DNA from 3 places in the Kitasatospora sp. NPDC059795 genome. Region 1 is predicted to be linked to each of the others. Evidence: riboswitches for the same ligand, from Rfam matches in the RefSeq annotation. Region 1 holds a riboswitch; each other region holds the start of a gene.
The links. Region 1 has a riboswitch for cyclic di-AMP ahead of ACFV4P_RS32285 (peptidoglycan DD-metalloendopeptidase family protein). Riboswitches for the same ligand answer to the same signal wherever they lie in the genome.
Positions count from the first base shown of each region.

Region 2: another riboswitch for cyclic di-AMP. It lies ahead of ACFV4P_RS25750 (M23 family metallopeptidase); the one in region 1 lies ahead of ACFV4P_RS32285 (peptidoglycan DD-metalloendopeptidase family protein).
Region 3: another riboswitch for cyclic di-AMP. It lies ahead of ACFV4P_RS11240 (NlpC/P60 family protein); the one in region 1 lies ahead of ACFV4P_RS32285 (peptidoglycan DD-metalloendopeptidase family protein).

Region 1 covers NZ_JBHWID010000023.1:45,473-51,713, reverse strand. Annotated here, with positions in the region: gene ACFV4P_RS32310 (ATP-dependent Clp protease proteolytic subunit) at 1-113, opposite strand, end outside; gene ACFV4P_RS32305 (ATP-dependent Clp protease proteolytic subunit) at 158-787, opposite strand; gene tig (trigger factor) at 1,012-2,394, opposite strand; tRNA gene ACFV4P_RS32295 (tRNA-Pro) at 2,600-2,673, opposite strand; tRNA gene ACFV4P_RS32290 (tRNA-Gly) at 2,824-2,897, shown strand; gene ACFV4P_RS32285 (peptidoglycan DD-metalloendopeptidase family protein) at 3,062-4,066, opposite strand; cyclic di-AMP (ydaO/yuaA leader) riboswitch at 4,072-4,225, opposite strand; gene ACFV4P_RS32280 (hypothetical protein) at 4,597-4,791, opposite strand; gene ACFV4P_RS32275 (PP2C family protein-serine/threonine phosphatase) at 5,180-6,241, opposite strand, start outside.
Region 2 covers NZ_JBHWID010000013.1:218,620-224,860, reverse strand. Annotated here, with positions in the region: gene ACFV4P_RS25775 (MerR family transcriptional regulator) at 1-285, shown strand, start outside; gene ACFV4P_RS25770 (class I SAM-dependent methyltransferase) at 325-1,041, opposite strand; gene ACFV4P_RS25765 (sensor domain-containing protein) at 1,143-1,835, opposite strand; gene ACFV4P_RS25760 (GNAT family N-acetyltransferase) at 1,954-2,520, opposite strand; gene ACFV4P_RS25755 (hypothetical protein) at 2,571-3,383, shown strand; gene ACFV4P_RS25750 (M23 family metallopeptidase) at 3,439-4,200, opposite strand; cyclic di-AMP (ydaO/yuaA leader) riboswitch at 4,211-4,374, opposite strand; gene ACFV4P_RS25745 (YiaA/YiaB family inner membrane protein) at 4,591-4,881, shown strand; gene ACFV4P_RS25740 (alpha/beta fold hydrolase) at 4,992-5,822, shown strand; gene ACFV4P_RS25735 (WHG domain-containing protein) at 5,822-6,241, shown strand, end outside.
Region 3 covers NZ_JBHWID010000004.1:373,047-379,287, reverse strand. Annotated here, with positions in the region: gene ACFV4P_RS11255 (carbohydrate kinase family protein) at 1-791, shown strand, start outside; gene ACFV4P_RS11250 (hypothetical protein) at 796-1,950, opposite strand; gene ACFV4P_RS11245 (NlpC/P60 family protein) at 2,076-3,128, opposite strand; gene ACFV4P_RS11240 (NlpC/P60 family protein) at 3,338-4,399, opposite strand; cyclic di-AMP (ydaO/yuaA leader) riboswitch at 4,414-4,564, opposite strand; gene ACFV4P_RS11235 (NlpC/P60 family protein) at 4,930-5,964, opposite strand; gene ACFV4P_RS11230 (NYN domain-containing protein) at 6,171-6,241, opposite strand, start outside.

The DNA of each region.
Region 1 (6,241 bases):
TACTCACGGACGCCCTGCGAGGTGCGCTCGACGAACCGCGGGACGATGTAGCGGCCCTCGGCCCGCATGTCCTCCAGGCGGGCCTTGGCACCGGACAGGCTGGGGATGTTCATGTTCTCTGGTCCTCCGAAGCGTGCGGTCTGGGTTTCGATACCGGTCAGCCGGCCTGGCCGGCACCGGTGCCGCCGCCGCCCGGGACGTCCGCGGCGCTGTGCATGATCTCGTCGATCAGGCCGTACGCCTTGGCCTCCTCCGGCGTGAACCAGCGGTCGCGGTCGGAGTCCGCGGTGATCTGCTCGAAGGACTGGCCGCTGTGGTTGGCGATCAGCTCCGACATCCGCTTCTTGGTGCGCAGCAGCTGCTCGGCCTGGATCCGGATGTCGGTGGCGGAGCCGCCGAGGCCCGCGGAGGGCTGGTGCATCAGGATGTTGGCGTTCGGCAGCGAGAAGCGCTTGCCCTTGGCGCCCGCGGTCAGCAGGAACTGGCCCATCGACGCGGCCATGCCCATGGCGATGGTCACGACGTCGTTCTTGATGTACTGCATGGTGTCGTAGATCGCCATGCCGGCCGAGATCGAGCCGCCCGGGGAGTTGATGTAGAGGTAGATGTCCTTCTCGGGGTCCGCCGCGAGCAGCAGGAGCTGGGCGGTGATCTTGTTGGCGATGTCGTCGTCGACCTGCTGGCCGAGGAAGATGATGCGCTCGTTGAGCAGCCGGTTGTAGACCTGGTCGCCCAGGCCGCCGCCCACGTCGCCGCCGGCGGCGTGCGGTGCCATCGGGCCAGGCATCTGCATCTGCGGGAACGTCACTTAGCCACCTGCTCAGTCGATCTGCGTGTGTGTCGCTGTCCACCGACCCTAACGCGCAGGCCCCGCCGCTGAATCCCCCACGCAGAACTGTTCGCTGTGAGCGCAGGGTGAGCAGGCCGAACGGGTAAGGGCCCGGGCACCGTGCGGTGCCCGGGCCCTCACCCGGTCCGAAAACTCCGTCGGAGGCCCGACGGTTACGAGGCTCAGGCCTCGGGGGTCTCCTCGGCAGCAGCCTCGGCGGCGGCCTCGGTGACCTCTTCCTCGTCGTCCTCGAAGGAGACGACCTCACCGTTGGTGTCGGTGACCTTGGCGGCCTCGACGACCAGGGCCAGCGCCTTGCCGCGGGCGACCTCGCCGACCAGCAGCTGCACCTGGCCGCCCTGGACGACCTGCTGGGCGAACTGGTCCGGGGTCAGGCCGGAGCCGGCGGCGCGACGGATGAGGTGCTCGGTGAGCTCCTCCTGGTTGACGCCCAGCTCCTCGTTCTTGACGATCTGGTCCAGCACGAACTGGGTCTTGATGCCCTTCTTCGCCTGGTCCTCGGTCTCCTTCTCGTAGTCCTCGAGGGACTTGTCCTGGGAGGCGAGGTAGGTGTCGAGGGTCAGGCCCATCGGCTCCAGCTGGTGGTGCTCCAGGTTGTGCTTGCGGGTGCCGATCTCGTCCGCGAGCAGCTTCTCCGGGTAGTCCATCTCGACCCGGGTCAGCAGCTCGTCCAGGACCTTCTCCTGGGCCTGGGTGGCCTGGTCGAACTCCTTCATCCGCTCAAGGCGCTTGCGGGAGTCCCCGCGCAGCTCCTCCAGGGTGTCGAACTCCGACGCCAGCTGGGCGAACTCGTCGTCCAGCTCGGGGAGTTCCTTCTCCTGGACGGTGGTCACGGTGACGGTGACCTCGGAGTCCTTGCCGGCCTGGGTGCCACCCTTGAGGGTGGTGGTGAAGGTCTTGACCTCACCGGCGGACAGGCCGACGACGGCCTCGTCGATGCCGTCCAGCAGACGGCCGGAGCCGATCTCGTAGCTCACGCCGGTGGCGGTGCCGTCCTCCGGCACCTCACCGTCGACCTTGGCCTCCAGGTCGATGACCACGACGTCGCCCTCGGCGGCGGCGCGCTCGACATCCTTCACGGAGCTGAAGCGCTCGCGCAGCTGCTGCAGCGACTTCTCGATGTCCTCGTCGGAGACCTCGACCGGGTCCACCACGACGGCGATCTCGGTGAAGTCCGGCAGGGCGACCTCGGGACGGACGTCGACCTCGGCGGTGAACTTCAGGTCACCGCCGTCGGCCAGGTTCTCGACACCGGCGATGTCGGTGATGTCCGGCTGGCCCAGCACATCGATCTGGCCCTCGTCGACGGCCTGCGTGTAGAAGCGCGGAAGCGCGTCGTTGACGGCCTCCTCCAGCACCGCGCCCCGGCCGAAGCGCTGGTCGATGACCCGGTTCGGGATCTTGCCCTTGCGGAAGCCCGGGACGGTGACCTGCTGGTTGATCTTCTTGTACGCCGCGTCGAGGCTGGGCTTGAGCTCCTCGAAGGGCACCTCGACGGTGAGTCGAACCCGGGTCGGGTTCAGAGTCTCGACGGCGCTCTTCACGGTTGGGTCTCCTAGGGGGGCTTGCGGTCAGGGCGATAGGCGGTTGGGTCTGAAAATGCTGTCCGTACTACCGCCAGCGGTCCATCCTACCGGTACCACGAAAGCGACTGTGCCCGGCACCGGGTGCACCACGCTGCGGATCCGCCACATCCGTGCCCCGCAACGACAACAGGGCCCCGCCCACCGACGAGACCCTGCCGCACGGTCGGGGTGACCGGATTCGAACCGACGGCCTTCCGCTCCCAAAGCGGACGCGCTACCAACCTGCGCCACACCCCGTGGTGCCGAGCAGAAGAGTACACGTCGGCCCGCCTCCGACCGGGGCGATATCCGCGAGCCGACGGCGCGGAAGAAGTGTGCAATCCACCGGCTCGACCAGGTACCCTGATCCAGTCCTCGCCACCGCGACAGCGGTGCGGGTACGCCTTTGCGGGTGTAGCTCAATGGTAGAGCCCCAGTCTTCCAAACTGGTCACGCGAGTTCGATTCTCGTCACCCGCTCCAGCAAGGCCGACGGCCCCGACTGCCAACGCAGTCGGGGCCGTTGGCGTTTCGACCGTTGGCGTTTCGGGCCCTTGTCGTTTCGGGGCCGCTGTCGTTCGCGGGCAGCCCGAAGGCCCCGCGCGGCCGTGGTGGCTGCGCGGGGCCTTCGGGGGGTGAGGCGTGGATCAGACGTTGACGCCGTGGGCCGCCAGGTAGGCGATCGGGTCGATGTCGGAGCCGTAGTCCGGGGTGGTGCGGATCTCGAAGTGCAGGTGCGGGCCGGTGACGTTGCCGGTCGCGCCGGAGAGCCCGATCTGCTGGCCCGCCGTCACGGACTGGCCGGCCGAGACGGAGATCGAGGACAGGTGGGCGTACTGGGCGTACTTGCCGTCGGCCAGCTTGATGACGACCTGGTTGCCGTAGGCGCCGCCGTTGCCGGCGGAGACCACGGTGCCCGCGGCGACGGCCTTGAGGCTGGTGCCGGTGGCGACCGGGAAGTCGATGCCGGTGTGGTAGCCGCTGGACCAGTTGGAGCCGGCCACCTTGTAGCCGGTGGTGACCTTGCCCGGCGCCGGGGCGACGTACGCGGCGTTGGAGCTGGTGGTCGCGGGGGCCGGGGCCTTCGCGGGGGCGGCCGGGGCGACGGCGGCGGCCTTCGGGGCCGGGGCGGCCGGCTGGGCCTTCGCGGCGGTGGGGGCGGTGGTGGCCGGCTTGGCGGTGGGGGCCTGCTGGGTGGCGGCCTTCGGCGCGGCGGCGGGCTTGGCGGCGGCGTCCGTGGCGGACTTGGCGGCCGGGGCCTTCGCGGGGGCGGCCGGCGCCTTGGCCGGGGCGGCCTGGCCGTTGATGGTCAGCTGCTGGCCGGGGAAGATCAGGTCGGGGTTGCCGCCGACCACGGAGTGGTTGTCCTGGTACAGCTTCTGCCAGCCGCCGTCGACGTGCTGCGCGTCGGCGATCTTGGACAGGGTGTCGCCGGAGACGACCCGGTAGTCGTGCGCGGCGGGGGTCTGGTCGGCGACCGGGGTGGCGTCCACCGAGACGGTCGACGGGCGGTTGGCGCCCTGGTCGGCGGCGGTGTGCGCGGAGGCGGCGGTGACCGGGAGGCCGATCGCGGCGCCGGCCACACCGGCGGCGATGGCGATGCGGACGACGGTGGCCAGGCTCGGCTTGCGGTGCTTGCCCTGAGCGGACATGAAGGCGTTCCTCTCCGACGCCTGCGAGGTGAGCTGTCGGGTTCGGGCGAGAGTTGCCCGGCCGCACGAGTGCGACTTCACCCCAAGCCGTTCCCGAATGTTCCCGGGCCCGGCGACTTACCTGTGGTTCCCCCGCTCCTGCCGTGGCGTGGTATCTGGTCGGCACCGGACGACGGCAGGACTAGGCGTTCCGTCCGGTGGCCCGCCCGGTCACTGGCCGGGCTGCGGAGGAAGCAAATCCCACGGCCCGCAAGGCTGGCAAACGCCGATTGGCCCCACTCCCGGGATCGGGAAGGGGCTGACGGAGCACCAGGTCACGCTGTGCGGGCGCCGCACTGCGGTGCGCGTACGGGATCATGACGGTACGCACACGAACCCCGCACGGTGGGCGAGATCGGCCACCGTGCGCGTTCGCACGACGACCCGGCGTGAGCGCGCGGGTGAGCCTGGTCACCCGCGGGCAGGCCGAGCGGACGGCGCAGGGAGGCCTCCCACCCGTCTTGGCGTGCCGTCGGCGACCCGACGCGACGTCAACCCGCGATCGACGCGATGGCCTTGGAGACGGAGGTGAGGAACTGCTGGATCGGACCGGCCATGGTCGACTGGCTGAGCATGAAGCCGAACAGCGCGGCGACGATGGCGTGCCCGGACTTCAGCTGCTTGTTGCGAATGAAGATCGCGACGATGATGCCGAACAGGACAAGCGCGGAGACGGAGAAGGCCACCGGGACTCACTTCCTCGATTCATGGCGGGGGTTCGGGTGGGAGCCGCCGATGGCTCCCAGGCGGAAACCGGCCCCTGCCCCCCGTGTCCCCACCACTCCATCCGGACTCAGTGTGGTCGCTCGTGCTGAGTGCGTAAAGGACTTGCCCGGTCGCCCGGGGCCCCAACCCGGCTGGTAGGACTGATTTTCGCCGACCGCGACGATAGCGGACGGGTTCTGACGTCCCGTCGGCGGGCGGTGGTCCGCCCAGGCCGGCGCGGCAAAGCGGCAGGCAGATCCGCCATCGCCGCCGTCTCCGGGCGGCGTACCGGAATTGGCCGAAGATCAACGCCCGGGTTTGACACTCCGTGGGCACTCCGCGCTCACCGCACCTGCACGACAGGCGAGTTCAGCGGCGCCAGATCAGCAGCACCGCGCGGTCGTCGTTGACGTGCTTGGCGACGGTGTCGATCAGCCGGACCGCGGCGCCGTGCCGGACCGCCACGGGGACGGTGGCGACCAGCCGGTCGGCCTCGCCCATCAGCCGGTCCATGCCCTCCGCGAGGTCGCGGCCGGGGATCTCCACCATGCCGTCGGTGCACAGCATCAGGACGTCGCCGGGGCCGAGGACGCCGCGCACCCCTTCGAACTTGGCCTCGTCGTAGACGCCGAGCAGCGGGCCCTCGGCCTCCTTGACCTCCCAGTACCCGGCCCCGGCCAGCCGGTGCATGCCGGGCAGGTGGCCGGCCGAGAGCAGTTCGTACTCGCCGGTGTCCATGTCGACCACCAGGTGCACGGCGGTGGCGAAGCCCTCCGCCCAGTCCTGGCGCAGCAGGTAGCCGTTGGCGGCGGGCAGGAAGTCGTGGGCGGGCAGCGAGCCGAGCAGTCCGCCGAACGCGCCGGACAGCAGCAGGGCGCGGCTGCCGGCGTCCATGCCCTTGCCGGAGACGTCGGCGAGGACGACTTCGAGCATCCGCCCGCCGGGGCCGGTGCGGGCGGCAGCCATGAAGTCGCCGGAGAAGGACTGGCCGCCGGCCGGGCGCAGCGCGGTGTCGGTGTGCCAGCCGTCGGGGAGTTGCGGGATGCGGCCCTGGACCCGGATCCGCTCGCGCAGGTCGAACAGCATGGTGGAGCCGCCGCGCCAGGGCACGCCGATCCGGCGGCGGAACTGGGCGACCAGCAGTCCGGCGACGCCGACCGCGCCGACCACCAGCGCGGCTCCCGGGGTCACGCCGTGGGCGTAGGCCTCGGGCCGCGCGCTGGCGACGCGTTCGCCGGTGTGCACCAGGGACTCGGTGACCAGCCCGGCGGCGGCGACGGCGTACAGCAGCACCAGGGTGCCGGGGCGCAGCAGCAGCGCGCCGGCCAGCACCGGCAGCACCAGGGCGGTGGGCGGGGCCCAGTCGGGGGCCGCGATGTTCAGCAGGACCAGGACGGGCACCGCGAGGGCGAGGGCGGCGAACGCCCACCA
Region 2 (6,241 bases), on a different contig from region 1:
TACCGGGAGTACGACGAGGCGCTGGTGGAGCGCGTCCGGCAGATCCGTTCGCTGCTGGACTCGGGCCTGTCCACCCGGACCATCCGGGAGGTGCTGCCGTGCCTGACCAGCGGCCAGTACCACGTCCGGGGCGCCACCCCGGAGACGCTGGCGGCGCTGGAGCACGAGCACCGGCAGCTCGCCGATCGGGTGGAGTGCCTGTCCCGCAGCCGGGACGCGGTGGCTGCGTACCTGCGGGCGGTGCACGAGCTGCGGGAGACCCCCGCCCCGGCAGGTGCCTGCTGACGGGCCCGCTCCGGCGGGCGCCTGCTGACGGGACGGCCGTCACCGTGCCGGGTTCAGCACCAGGATGCGGTGGGGCGGGGTGGTGGTCAGGACGCGGCTGGCGATCCGGTGGTGCCGGAGGGCGGCGCGGAGTTCGGTGAGGTGCGGGCAGAGGCTGCCGGTGTGGTCGTACAGCGGGAAGATCCTGGCCTCGCCGTCGGGGGCGGTGACCCGGGCGAGTTCGCGCAGGGCGCGGAACTGGTCGGCGGGGGTGAACAGCGCCGGGTGGGCGAACAGCAGGTAGGAGCTGAGGGTGAGGGCGAAGCAGCCGTCGGCGAACGGGAGTCGGGGCAGCGCGGCGGCCGGGTAGTGCCCGGGGTGGGCGGCGGCGTCGGCGGTGAACAGCCGACGGGCGCGGTCCCAGCTGCGCAGGTACTTGTCGGGGCTGCGTCGGCCGCGGGCGGTGCGGGGGAGGTGGTGGGCGGGGTCGCCGCAGATCGCGCCGGCCATGGTGTCGCGGCCGGCGGCGGCGAGTTCGGCGAGGCGGCGGGGGCCTAGCGCGTAGCCGGGGTCGACGGCGACCACCCGGCAGCCGAGCGCGCGGGCCTCGGCGGCGAACGCGGCGGCCCCGCCGGGGCAGTCCAGCAGCGGTCCGGGCAGGTGGCGCAGGTCGGCGCGGGTGAGGCCGAAGTAGGCGCAGTACTCGTCGAGCGGCCGGGAGGTGATCAGCACGGGCGCGCGGCGGTCCACGGGGCGGGCGGCGCTGACCGGGCTCATCGTCGCTGCTCCTCCGGGCGTTCGACGGGAGGCGTTCGACGGGCCCGGGGTGCGGCCCGGGCCCGTGGTCATCCGACCACGGGCCCGGCGGTGGCGCATGTTCAGCGGCCGGCCAGCAGGGCGCGGGCGGCGAGGCGGTTGGCGCCGTTGAGGGCGCGGACCAGCTGCGGGGTGAGCAGGACGAAGAGCAGGCCGATCAGGCTGACGCCGGCGATCTGGAACGGCGAGGTGATGTCGTAGACGTGGTGGACGCCGTGCGAGTCCGTCCAGTTGGCGACCCGGTAGCCGTCCCAGTCGGTGTAGCGGCCGAACACCCACTGGTAGGCGGGGAACAGCAGGAGCGACCAGCCGACGGTGAAGAAGACGGTGGAGAGCGTGAAGCTGAGGATCGCCCAGGGGAACATGGCGAACTGGTAGAACGCGCCCTTCCAGCCGACCGGGTCGGCGAGCCGGGCGGTGATCGCGCCCCAGACGCCCTCGCGGCCGGCCGTCACCTCGCGCGGCTCGGGCAGGTCGAGGTCGAGCAGGGTGCGGATCCGGAAGCGTTCGGCGGCGCCGAAGCCGCGGCCGGCGATCGTCAGCAGGGCGAGCACGGGCAGGCCGAGCATGGTGATGGCGAGGCCGAGGCCGGTGGCGAACAGCGAGACGACGACGGAGAAGCCGAGTATGGCGACGGGCAGGCCGCTGAGCGCGAAGCCGAGTTCCCGGAACGCGGCCCGGGAGATCGGGGCGCGCCAGAACCCGGGCCGGGTGGGGTGGTTGCCGGTGGTGGCACGGTACGCAGCGGTGGACATCCGCGGTCCTTCGGTGGTCGGGGTCGGCGCCGCCGGTCGGCGGCGCCGGGCACCCTTCAAAGGTGCCGCACCGGACCCGGTCGCCGGTATGAGGCCTGCTGCCGAGTTCGGGGTGGGGTTATCCCCCGGCTCGCAATACGGCCAGGCCCCGCCACTCGGGGGCGAGCAGCGCGTACTGGAGGGCGTCGTGCCAGCTGCCGCCCCAGTGGGACTCGGCGCGGATCCGGCCCTCGTACTGGAAGCCGGCCCTGGTCAGCACCCGGGCGGCGGCCGGGTTGGCGGGGTCGGTACGGGCGAACAGCCGGTGCAGGCCGAGGGTGTCGAAGCCGAGCGTGCACAGCAGCCCGGTGACCTCCCCGGCGTAGCCGCGACCCCAGGTGTCGGGGCGCAGCACGCAGCCGAGCTGGGCGGCGTGCTCGCCCTCGCGGGTGAGCGCGGCCTGGCCGATCGGCTCGCCCGCGGGGTCGTCGACGGCCAGCCGGTAGTGCTGCCGGGGCTCCTGTTCGGCCTCGTCGAGGTAGAGCTCGATCTGGTCGGCGCACTCCTCGAAGTCGGCGCTGTCGAACGGGAGATGGCGGACCGCCAGGGAGTCGCCGTGGACGGCGTGCAGGGCGGCGACCTCCTCAGGGGTGTGCCGGTACTCCCGCAGGGTGAGCCGGGGGCCGGTGAGCCGGACGGTTTCCATGGCAGTCGACCCTACCGGTGGGCCCCGCGCGGACCGGCTACCGTACCGGGGTGGACGACGAAGACCTGCACCTGCTCCCCCGTACCCGTGCCGCCGACCTGCTGGACTGGGCGGCCGAGGAGGGTTTGGAGGCGGTGCCCGAGCCGGCGGTGCAGACCGTCCTGACCCTGCTGGAGCTGGGCGGCGCCCGGCTGCACGACGGTTTCCCGGAGCTGTCCTCGCCGGTGCTGGAGCACCTGCTGTACGAGCAGCTGCACCTGTACGTCCAGCCGGACGGCGACGCCTGGGCCTACCCGGCGGCGGTGCGGCTGCTGATCGAGCACCAGCGGGCGGCGCGGCGGCTGAACGCCAAGCGGCTGGAGAAGCTGCGCGAGGAGACCGACTGGCAGGGCCAGGTGCTGGTGGACTCGCTGCTGCTCCGCTCCGACCTGCTGACCTGGCCCCGGCTGTACACGCTGCTGCTGCGCGCGGACGGCGTGCCGGTGGACGATCTCGACCGGGTGCGGGGCTGGCTGGAGGAGTTCCGGGCGCTGGACGTCGAGGAGCGCTTCGCCGCCTACGAGCGGGTGCCGGGGGTGGAGCCGGACGGCGGCTGGGGCCCGGAGCGGGCGCTGCTGGTCGGGGTGTCCACGGACGGCGCGCGTCGGCTGCTGGAGCAGGGCCTGATGCGGCGCAGCTACCGCAACCTGGCCGAGCTGAACGCCCGCGGCCTGCCGATGCCGGACGAACTCGCCGGAGAGTTCGAGGAGTTCGAGGAGGCCGTGGCGCAGGCCGCGATCGACCTGTGCGGCGAGTGGACGGTGCCGGGGCTGGCCCGGCTGCTGCTGGAGGAGTTCCCGGAGCTGGCGCCCGAGGTGTACTAGGGCTGTCCGGCCGATCGTGCCGAACAGGCCCTGACTCCCGGGCGCCGTCGAGAACCTACGGCTGCAGGCCGAGCTGCTGGAGCCAGGGCAGCGGGTCGATCGGGGCGCCGCCGCCGGGGCGGACCTCCAGGTGGAGGTGCGGGCCGGTGACGTTGCCGGTGGCGCCGACCGCGCCGAGCAGGGTGCCGGGGGCGACCTGACCGGAGGCGGTGGCGATCCGGGAGAGGTGGCAGTACCAGAGCTCGGTGCCGTCGGGGAGGGTCTGGATGACCCGGTAGCCGTAGGGGCCGGACCAGCCCGCCGAGGTGACGGTGCCTCCGGTGACGGCGGTGACGGGGGTGCCGGTGCGGGCGGCGAAGTCCAGGCCGGTGTGCAGGTGCGCCCAGTGCGAGCCGGACTGCGCGAAGTGCGCGGTCAGCTGGTAGCCGGCCACCGGCAGGTTGTGCGCGGCGCGTTCGGCCTCGGCCTGCTGGGCGGCGCGCTTGGCCTCGGCGTCCTGTGCGGCGGCGATCCGGGCGTTCTCGTCGGCGGCGGTGCGCTGGCCGTCGGCCTGCTGCTGGATGCGGGCGGCGAGGGCGAGGCCGGGGTCGCCGGCGAGCAGCCCGTCGGAGGCCTCGTCGGCGGCGGTGACGGCCACCGGGGCGGCGGCCTGCGCGGGGACGGCGGTGAGGGCGCCGAGCGCCGCGGTCATCGCGGTGACGCCCAGCAGGGGCGCGCCGGCGCGGGACTGACGGGGCAGCCGGTGCCGGGCGGCTTCCGGCTCGACCGGGTGGTCGAGCAGCTGGGTGCCGGTGCTCTCGGTGTAGGTCGACGCCACGGGGGCGTGCTCCTTCCTTCCATGTCGCCGACCGGGTTAGCTGACGGGTTCGGAGGTGGAAGGTCTCCTACGGTCGGGCCCAGGGCCGTCCCGATTCACCCCGGTGGAACGTGGTTCCCCGGCTCCTGGGACACCCCGGGGGGCGTGCCCAAGTGGATTAGGCGTGGCGCACGGTGCCGCATGGTTACGGCGTTGCCGACCGCGCTGCGTTATCAAACGTTAATCCTATGGACCCCATGATTCCAAGCGCCTCCTGCGAGACGGTGAAGATTCCCTGACGCCCTATGGGCGATTTGTGACGATTCGCCAGGGGAGAGATGACGGATGGTGACCGCGCGGATGAGTATCCGTACTCACGCCCCGCTCCCGGGCCGACGGGAGCCTGGTGCCATGACCGCACGCGTTCCGAACCGGACCACCTCCGCCTACTTCCTGCAGGCCGCCGCCTCCTTCGCGCTGGCCACCGTCGCGCTCGCCCTCGGGATCGCCTACCTGCCGGTGAGCGCCTGGGTGCGCGCCTTCCTCTCCGTCGGACTGCTGTACGCGATCACCTCCGCGTTCACGCTGGCCAAGGTGGTCCGGGACCGCCAGGAGGAGGGCGCGATCACCAGCCGGGTGGACCAGGCCCGACTGGAGAAGCTGCTCTCCGAGCACGACCCGTTCAAGGTGGACGGCGTCTGATCCCGCCCCGGGTTGACGGCTAAGGCTATTAGCCTTAGCTTTGTGGCTATCGGCAGTCGGCCGGGCCTCCGGTGCCCGGCGCGCCGCGACGCCCGCCCAGGAGGCCCGCGATGAACAGCACCCCCGGAACCACCCGGTACCTCGACGTGGTCGGCGGCCGGATCGCCTACGACGACGCCCCCGGCGCCGGCGCCCCGGTCGTCCTGCTGCCCGGCATGCTCGACAAGCGGGCCGCCTACCGGTACCTGGTGCCGCTGCTGACCGCCGCCGGGCACCGGGTGGTCACCATGGACCTGCGCGGCCTCGGCGAGTCCTCCACCGGCTTCACCGACCACACGCCCGCCGCGATCGCCGAGGACCTGGTCGCCCTGCTCGACCACCTCGACCTGCGCGGCGCCGTCCTGGCCGGCAGCTCGTACACCGGCGCCACCGTGGTCCGGGCGGCCGCGCTCGCCCCCGGCCGCACCGCCGGTGTGGTGCTGATCGACGCCTTCGTCGAGAACCTGCCGCTGAACGCCGTCCAGAAGGCGATGTTCGGCCTGGTCGGCCCGCTGGTGGCCCGGTTCCCCGGCCTCTGGAGCGCGCTGCAGAAGTTCTACTTCCCGACCGAGCGGCCCGCCGACTTCGACGCCTACCGGGCCGGCCTCGCCGCGATGCTGCGCGAGCCCGCCCGGAAGGCCGCGGTGCGCGGCTACCTGGCGGGCGACTCCGCGCCGGTCGGCTGGTGCGAGGCCGTCGACGTCCCCGCGCTGGTGCTGATGGGCAGCAAGGACCCCGATTTCCCGAACCCCGAGCTGATCGCCGACCGGCAGGCCGCCGCACTGCGCGGCCGTAAGGTGATGATCGGGAACGCCGGCCACTACCCGATGGCCAGCCACCCGCAGGCGGTCGCCGACGCCCTGCTCCCCTTCCTGAACGAGCTGAACGAGGTCGCCCGCTGATGGCCCGCGCCGGACTCTCCCCCACCGCCGTCGTGGACCACGCCCTCGGCCTGATCGACGCGCAGGGCGCCGAGGCGCTCACCCTGGCCGGCGTCGCCGCCCGGGCCGGGGTCGCCACCCCGTCGCTGTACAAGCACGTCGCCGGCGGGCTGCCCGAGCTGCGCCGCCTGGTCGCCGTCCGCATCCTGGGCGACCTCACCGACCACCTGGCCGCCGCCGTCCTCGGCCACTCCCGCGACGAGGCGGTCGCCGCCCTGCTCACCGCGTACGCCGGGTACGCCACCGCCTTCCCGCGCCGGTACGCGGCGCTGCCGCAGGCGCCCGACCCGGACCCGGAGCTGACCGCGGCCGGCGAGCGGCTGGTGAGCGTGCTGTTCGCCGTCCTGCGCGGGTACGGCCTGGAGGGGTCCGAGGCGGTG
Region 3 (6,241 bases), on a different contig from region 1:
TCGACTACCCGGCGCACACCGGCAACGGCGTCGCGCTGGCCTGTCACGCGCTGGGTCTGCGCACCAAGCTCGCCGACTTCCTCGGCGAGGACCCGCAGGGCGCCCTGGTGCTGGCCGAGTACGCCCGCCGCGGTCTGGACTTCAGCCACCTGCCCGCCCCCAACGGCACCCCGCGCAGCGTCAACCTGGTCGACGCGGACGGCCTGCGGTTCTCGTTCTACGACGGCCGCCACCCGGCGGACGCCCGGCTGCCGCGCGCGTTCTGGCTGCCGCTGCTGGAGCGCTCCCGGCACGTCCACCTGTCGATCACCGGCGTCAACCGGGACATGTACCCGGACGTCGAGCGCCTGGGCCTGCCCAGCTCCACCGACCTGCACGCCTGGGACGGCGAGAACGAGCACCACCGGTTCTACGCACTCCGCTCGGACGTGGTGTTCCTGTCCGCGGCGGGCCTCGGCAACCGTCCGGAGGCCGTGATGCGGTCGATCCTCGAACACGGCCGGGCCGAACTGGTGGTCGCCACCGCGGGCTCGCACGGCGCGTTCCTGCTGACCCGCGAGGACGAGGCGCCGCGGCACTTCCCGGCGGTGGACCCGGGCGCACCGATCGTCGACAGCAACGGCGCGGGCGACGCGTTCGTCTCCGGTTTCCTGCAGCGCCGGCTGGCGGGCCGCCCGGTCGAGGAGTGCATGCGCGCGGGCTCGGCGGCCGGCGCGTTCGCCTGCACCACGGCGGGCACCCACACCGCGTTCCTGGACGCGGCGGGCCTGGACCGGGCGCTGGCGGGCTGACCGATCAGTCCCGGAGGGTGGCCACCTCGGACTCCCAGTTCTTGGTGAACTCCGCGACGCCCAGGCCGAGTTCGGTCCGGAAGGCCCGGTCCAGGCCGCCGCTGCCGTTCTGCCCGACCGCCCGGTACAGCGCCACCAGCCGCTGCGGGCCGTGCCGGCGCGCGATCAGGTCGCAGGCCAGCCAGGACTGCTCGTAGGCCTGGGCGATCCCGGCCGAACCGGCGGTGAAGGCGTCGTCGGTGGGCAGCCCGACGGGCATCCGCCCGTTCCGGACGTCCCTGGCCAGCTCGGGGGCGATCTGCCGGGTGGTGCGCCCGGTGCCCTGGTAGCCGGTGTAGTCGGCGACGCCCTCGGACAGCCACAGCGGGGTGGCCGACCTGGTGTCGGCCCGCGTCGCGACGTGGGTCGCCTCGTGGGTCACCACCACCCGCCGGCCCAGCGGGCTGAGCTGCCGGTACGCGTCGGGGTTGACCACGATCCGGTCGGCGGGGGTGTGCGTCGGCGCGCCGCCGACCGCCAGGGTGACGGCCGCTATGCCCTGGTAGGCGTCCGCCGAGACGTCCATGCGGCGGGCGAACTGCTGGACGGTGAGCGGGAGTTCGAGCAGCAGCCGGCCGGGCCTCCAGGGGCCCCAGACGCCTTCCACGGTGGGCACCGCACGGTCGGCGAGCTCGGCGAGGTCGGCCAGTTCGGCCTCCTCGCCGAGGCCCAGCACCGTGCTGTGCTGCCCGTTGGCGGTCCGGACGGTGCCCAGGTCCCAGGGCGCGACCGCGCCGACGGGCACCTCCCGGAGCACCCGCCAGCCGGCCGGCTCCCGCTGGAGGTCGATCTGCCGCTCCAGCAGCGCCGGATAGTCGTCCACGCCGGCGATCCGGTAGCCGAGTTCGGCGCCGACGGTCAACCGTTCGACGCCGGGCACGGGTTCGGTGAAGGTGGTGAGCCGCAGGGTGTACTCGCTGAACCGGATCGCGGCGGTGCGGGTCAGCAGGTCCCGGTCGGCCTCCTCGGCGCCCGCCGCGGTCGGCAGCCCGCCGGGGTCGCGCCGCAGGATCGCGCCCGCCCGCCGGGCCAGCACCTGCGCGACGGCGTCCCGGGCGCCGGACGGCGCGCCCGGCCCGGGCGGGACGGCGGCCGGGGCGGCGGGCCCGGCCGGAAGCACCCGGGGCAGCGACAGCTGGGCGGCGCACCCGGCGGCGACCAGCAGGGCGGCCCGCCGGGACAGCGAAGCCCCGGCCTGCCGCGGGGCTTCCGGCGGCAGGTCGGTGACCAGGGGCTCGTGCTGGCTCAGACCCGCACCACCGAGTTGACCGGCATCGCGCCGACGCTCTCGTAGCGGACCCTGGCGCCGGGGTGGGGGGCGTGCACGACGACACCGCCGCCGGCGTACATGCCGACGTGGTGCCTGTCCTTGAAGAAGATCACCAGGTCTCCGGGCCGGGCTTCGGCGAGGCTCACCCGCCGACCGGCCGTGGCCTGTCCCTGCGAGGTCCGCGGCAGGGTCACTCCGGCCTGCCGCCACGCCCAGTACATCAGACCGGAGCAGTCGAACGCGCCGGGGCCGGTGGATCCGTACACGTACGGGGAGCCGATCTTCGAGACGGCGGCGTTCAACGCGGCGGCGGCGCGGTCGGAGGCGGCGGGTTCGTCGCCGAGGTCGAGCCGGTCGGTGCCGCGGGTGGCGCGCTGCTGGGCGTCCCGGGCGTCGTCGGCGGCGAGCCGGTCGCGCTCGGCGGCGCCGAGGCCGCCCAGCAGCAGCTGGGCCCGGGTGAGCCGGCTGCGGACCTCGTCCTTGGCGGCCGCCAGCCGTTGCCGGGCCGCTTCGAGCTCGGCGAGCTTGGCGGTGGTCTCCTGCCGGCGCTGGTCCAGCCGCCGCTGCCGCTCGTTCAGGTCGCGCAGGACGTCGTTCTGCCGGGCGGTGGCCTGGCCGAGGGCACGCGCGCCGGCCAGGTAGGACGCCGGATCGTTGTCGAGCATCAGCCGAACGGTGGGATCGAGGCCCTGGGAGCGGTACTGGGCGGCGGCCACCGCGCCGAGGTCGGCGCGCAGCCGGTTGAGGTCGTCCTGCCCGGAGGCGACCTGGCCCTGCAGCTCACCGGCCTCGCGCTGCAATCGTTTCTGCTGCTCCTGGGCGGCGTTGTACCTCTCGGAGGCCTGCTCCGCCTCCTCGTACAGCTGGTCGACCTGCGCCTTGACGTCGGTCCGGTCGGGCGGATCGGCCGGTGCGGCGCCGGCCGGGGCCACGCCCAGATGGAGCACCCCGGTCGCGGCGGCGGTGAGTGCCAGCGCGCGGGCGAAGCGCTGGACACCGGGCAGTGGGGGGCGACGGTGCACGGACACGTGCGACGGCTCCGTTCCTACGGCCTGCCCGTCGCCGCCCGCTGGTCGGGCGGCCGTCCGCACGGGGGGCCGGGGCAGAGGTTAGCGAGTCGGACGGATCCAGTCCAAACCCCGACAACATCGAATATTCGACCGCGAATCGGACACCGGAACGACTACGGCCCGGCACCCCCTGTGCGGGGTGCCGGGCCGAGCGGAGTGCGGGTCCGTCAGATCCGGACGATCTTGACGATCGGCATCACGGTGGCGGACTCGTAGCGGACCTGCGCGCCGGTGTGCGGGGCGTGCACGATCTGCCCGTTGCCGACGTACATGCCGACGTGGTGCATGTCGCCGTAGTAGATGATCAGGTCGCCGGGCTTGGCGTTGGCGATGTTGGTGCCGATGTTGGTGCCGGCGCCCGCCTGGGCCTGCGAGGTGCGCGGGATGGACACACCCGCCTGGGCGTACGCCCACTGCATCAGGCCGGAGCAGTCGAAGGTGCTCGGACCGGCCGCGCCGTACGAGTACCAGCTGCCCAGCTTCGACAGCGCGGCGCTCATCGCGACGCCCGCGTAGCCGGCCGGGGCCGGCGCGCTGAGGTCGGTGCGCGTGGTGTCGCGGGAGGCCCGCTCGGCCTGGCTGCGGGAGGCGTCGGCGGCCTTCGCCTCGGCCGCGTTCAGCTCGTCGCGCTCCTTCTGGGTGAGCGTGTTGAGCAGTTCCTGCGCCTTGGCCAGCTTGCCCTTGATGTCGTCCTTGTCGGCCTGCAGGGCCTTCGTGGTGGTGTCCAGCTCGGCGAGCTTCTGCTCCGCCTCCTTGCGCTGGCCGTCCAGCTTGGCCTGCTCCGACTTGAAGCTCTTCAGCAGGTCCGACTGGGTGGCGCCGACCGTGTTGAGCGCGCCCGCCTGCCCGAGGAAGTCGTCCGGGTTGCTGGAGAGCATCAGCTGCATGGTCTGCGGGATGCCGCCGTTGCGGTACTGCTCCGCGGCGATGTTCGCCAGGCTGTCCTGGACGGTGGTGACCTGGTCCTGCTGGCGGGCCAGCTGGTCCTGGAGCTGCGAGACCTGCTTCTGCAGGGCCTGCTGCTTCTCCGCGGAGGCGTTGTACGCCTCGGTCTTCACCTCGGCCTGCTCGTTGAGCTGGTCGACCTGCTGCTTGACCTGGTCCTTGGTGGGCGCCGGGTCGGCGTGCGCGCCGGTCTGGGCGGACAGCGCCACGGCGGTGGCGGCAGCGGCAGTGAGAATCGAGACCCGGGCACGGCCGACGGGCTTGGGACGACGATGGGACGCCACGAAGGCGGACTCCTTCTTCCTCACACACCGCCTACCGGGTGAGCTGACGGGTTCGGGCCGGAAGAGATGCCCTACAGCGCCTCACCGACCGCTGTCGCGGCCGACCTGGCGCCGATTCACCCCGGGGGAACGTGGTTCCCCGGCTCCGTTCGACAGCACCCCGGTGGGGCATCCCCGTCGGCGGATCGCGTTCTGACGATCCGCCCGCTGCGTCACGGACTCGGCGGCGACCTCCGCCGTCGCCCCCCTTGGGCGATCGACTCTGCGGCGGTCGAACCAAGACCCTAGTAACCGATCCGTGATCCGTTCAAATCCTTGTCCGAAAAAAATCTGAATCTGAGTCAATTACAAGGACGAAACTGACCGAATGTAAGGGATTCGTTGCGCAGTGCGTAGCATTTCCCGGTGCCCGCACAGAAAACGCGACGCCCGGACGTGTGCGAGATCACAGCGGTATCTCGACCCGTCCGGGCGTGTCACAGCGCGTCAGTTGCGGCCCTCTGTGGGCATATGTCCGATTCTTCGGGTCGTCAGACCCGGCGGATGGTCGAGATCGGCATCGCGTCCACCGGCATGGTCTTCACGACGTCACCGGTGTGCGGCGCGTGCACCACCATGCCGCCGCCGATGTACATGCCGACGTGGTGCCGGTCGCCGTAGTAGACCACCAGGTCACCGGGCTGCGCGTTGTGCCAGTCGGTGCCCACGCTGGCGCCGACGCTGCCCTGCGCCTGCGAGGTGCGCGGCAGCGAGACGCCGGCCTGCGCGTACGCCCACACCATCAGGCCGGAGCAGTCGAAGCTGCCCGGACCGGTCGCGCCCCACACGTACGGCGCGCCGCGCTTGCCGAGCGCCTTCGAGACCGCGACACCGGCGTAGCCACCGGCCTGCGGCAGGTTGCTCAGGTCGACCCGGTCGGCGCCGCGGGAGGCGGTGCCGCCGCCCTGGGTGATCGAGAGGCGGTCGGCGGCGGAGAGCGTGTTGAGCAGGCTCTGCGCCTCCTCCAGCTTGCTCTTGACCTCGTTCTTGGCGTCGTTGAGCGCCTGGGTCGAGCTGTCCAGCTCGGCCAGGACGGCCGCGGCCTCCTGCTTCTGCTGGCTCAGCCGGCGCTGCTGGTCCTCCAGCGACTTCAGGGTCTCCGCCTGGGTGCTGGCGGCCTGGTCGAAGGAGGACGCCTGGGACAGGTAGCCGTCCGGGTCGGAGGAGAGCATCAGGCGCACCGACGGGTCGATGCCGCCCTGCCGGTACTGGTCGCCGGCCACCGCCGCCAGCCCGGAGGACAGCTCGTTCAGCTGCTCCTGGCCGCGCGCGACCTGGTCCTGCAGCTGGTCGGCCTGCTTGCGCAGCTGGTCGGCCTTCTCCTTGGCGCCGTTGTACTTCTCGGCCGCCTGCTCCTGCTCGTCCAGCAGCTTGTCGACCTGCGCCTTGACCTCGTCCTTGTTCGGCTTGGCCGGCGCGGCGTGCGCACTCACCTGGGCCGACAGGGCGACCGCGGTCGCGGCGGCAGCGGTGAGCACGGTCACCCGGGCGCGACTCGGCTGCTTGGGACGGCGGTGGGAGGCCAAGGTGGTGCTCCTTCTTCCTCTGGACTCACCCGATCGAGCGACAGTCCGGAATATAGGTTTGACGCCAGACCCTAGTGAAGTCTCCACCCCCGCGTCCACTCCCGGGGGGCTTTCGGTTCCCGTTCCCCGCCCCTCTTCACCACACCGACACACTCCGGACGCCCCACCGTCGCTGACCGCCCGTCAGTGCGTCCGAATCACCCCGCTCAGCTGCGCGACAGCCGGTTCAGCAGCAGCACCGAGGCCACCGGGCGGGCGCCGGCCTTGCGCACCCCGT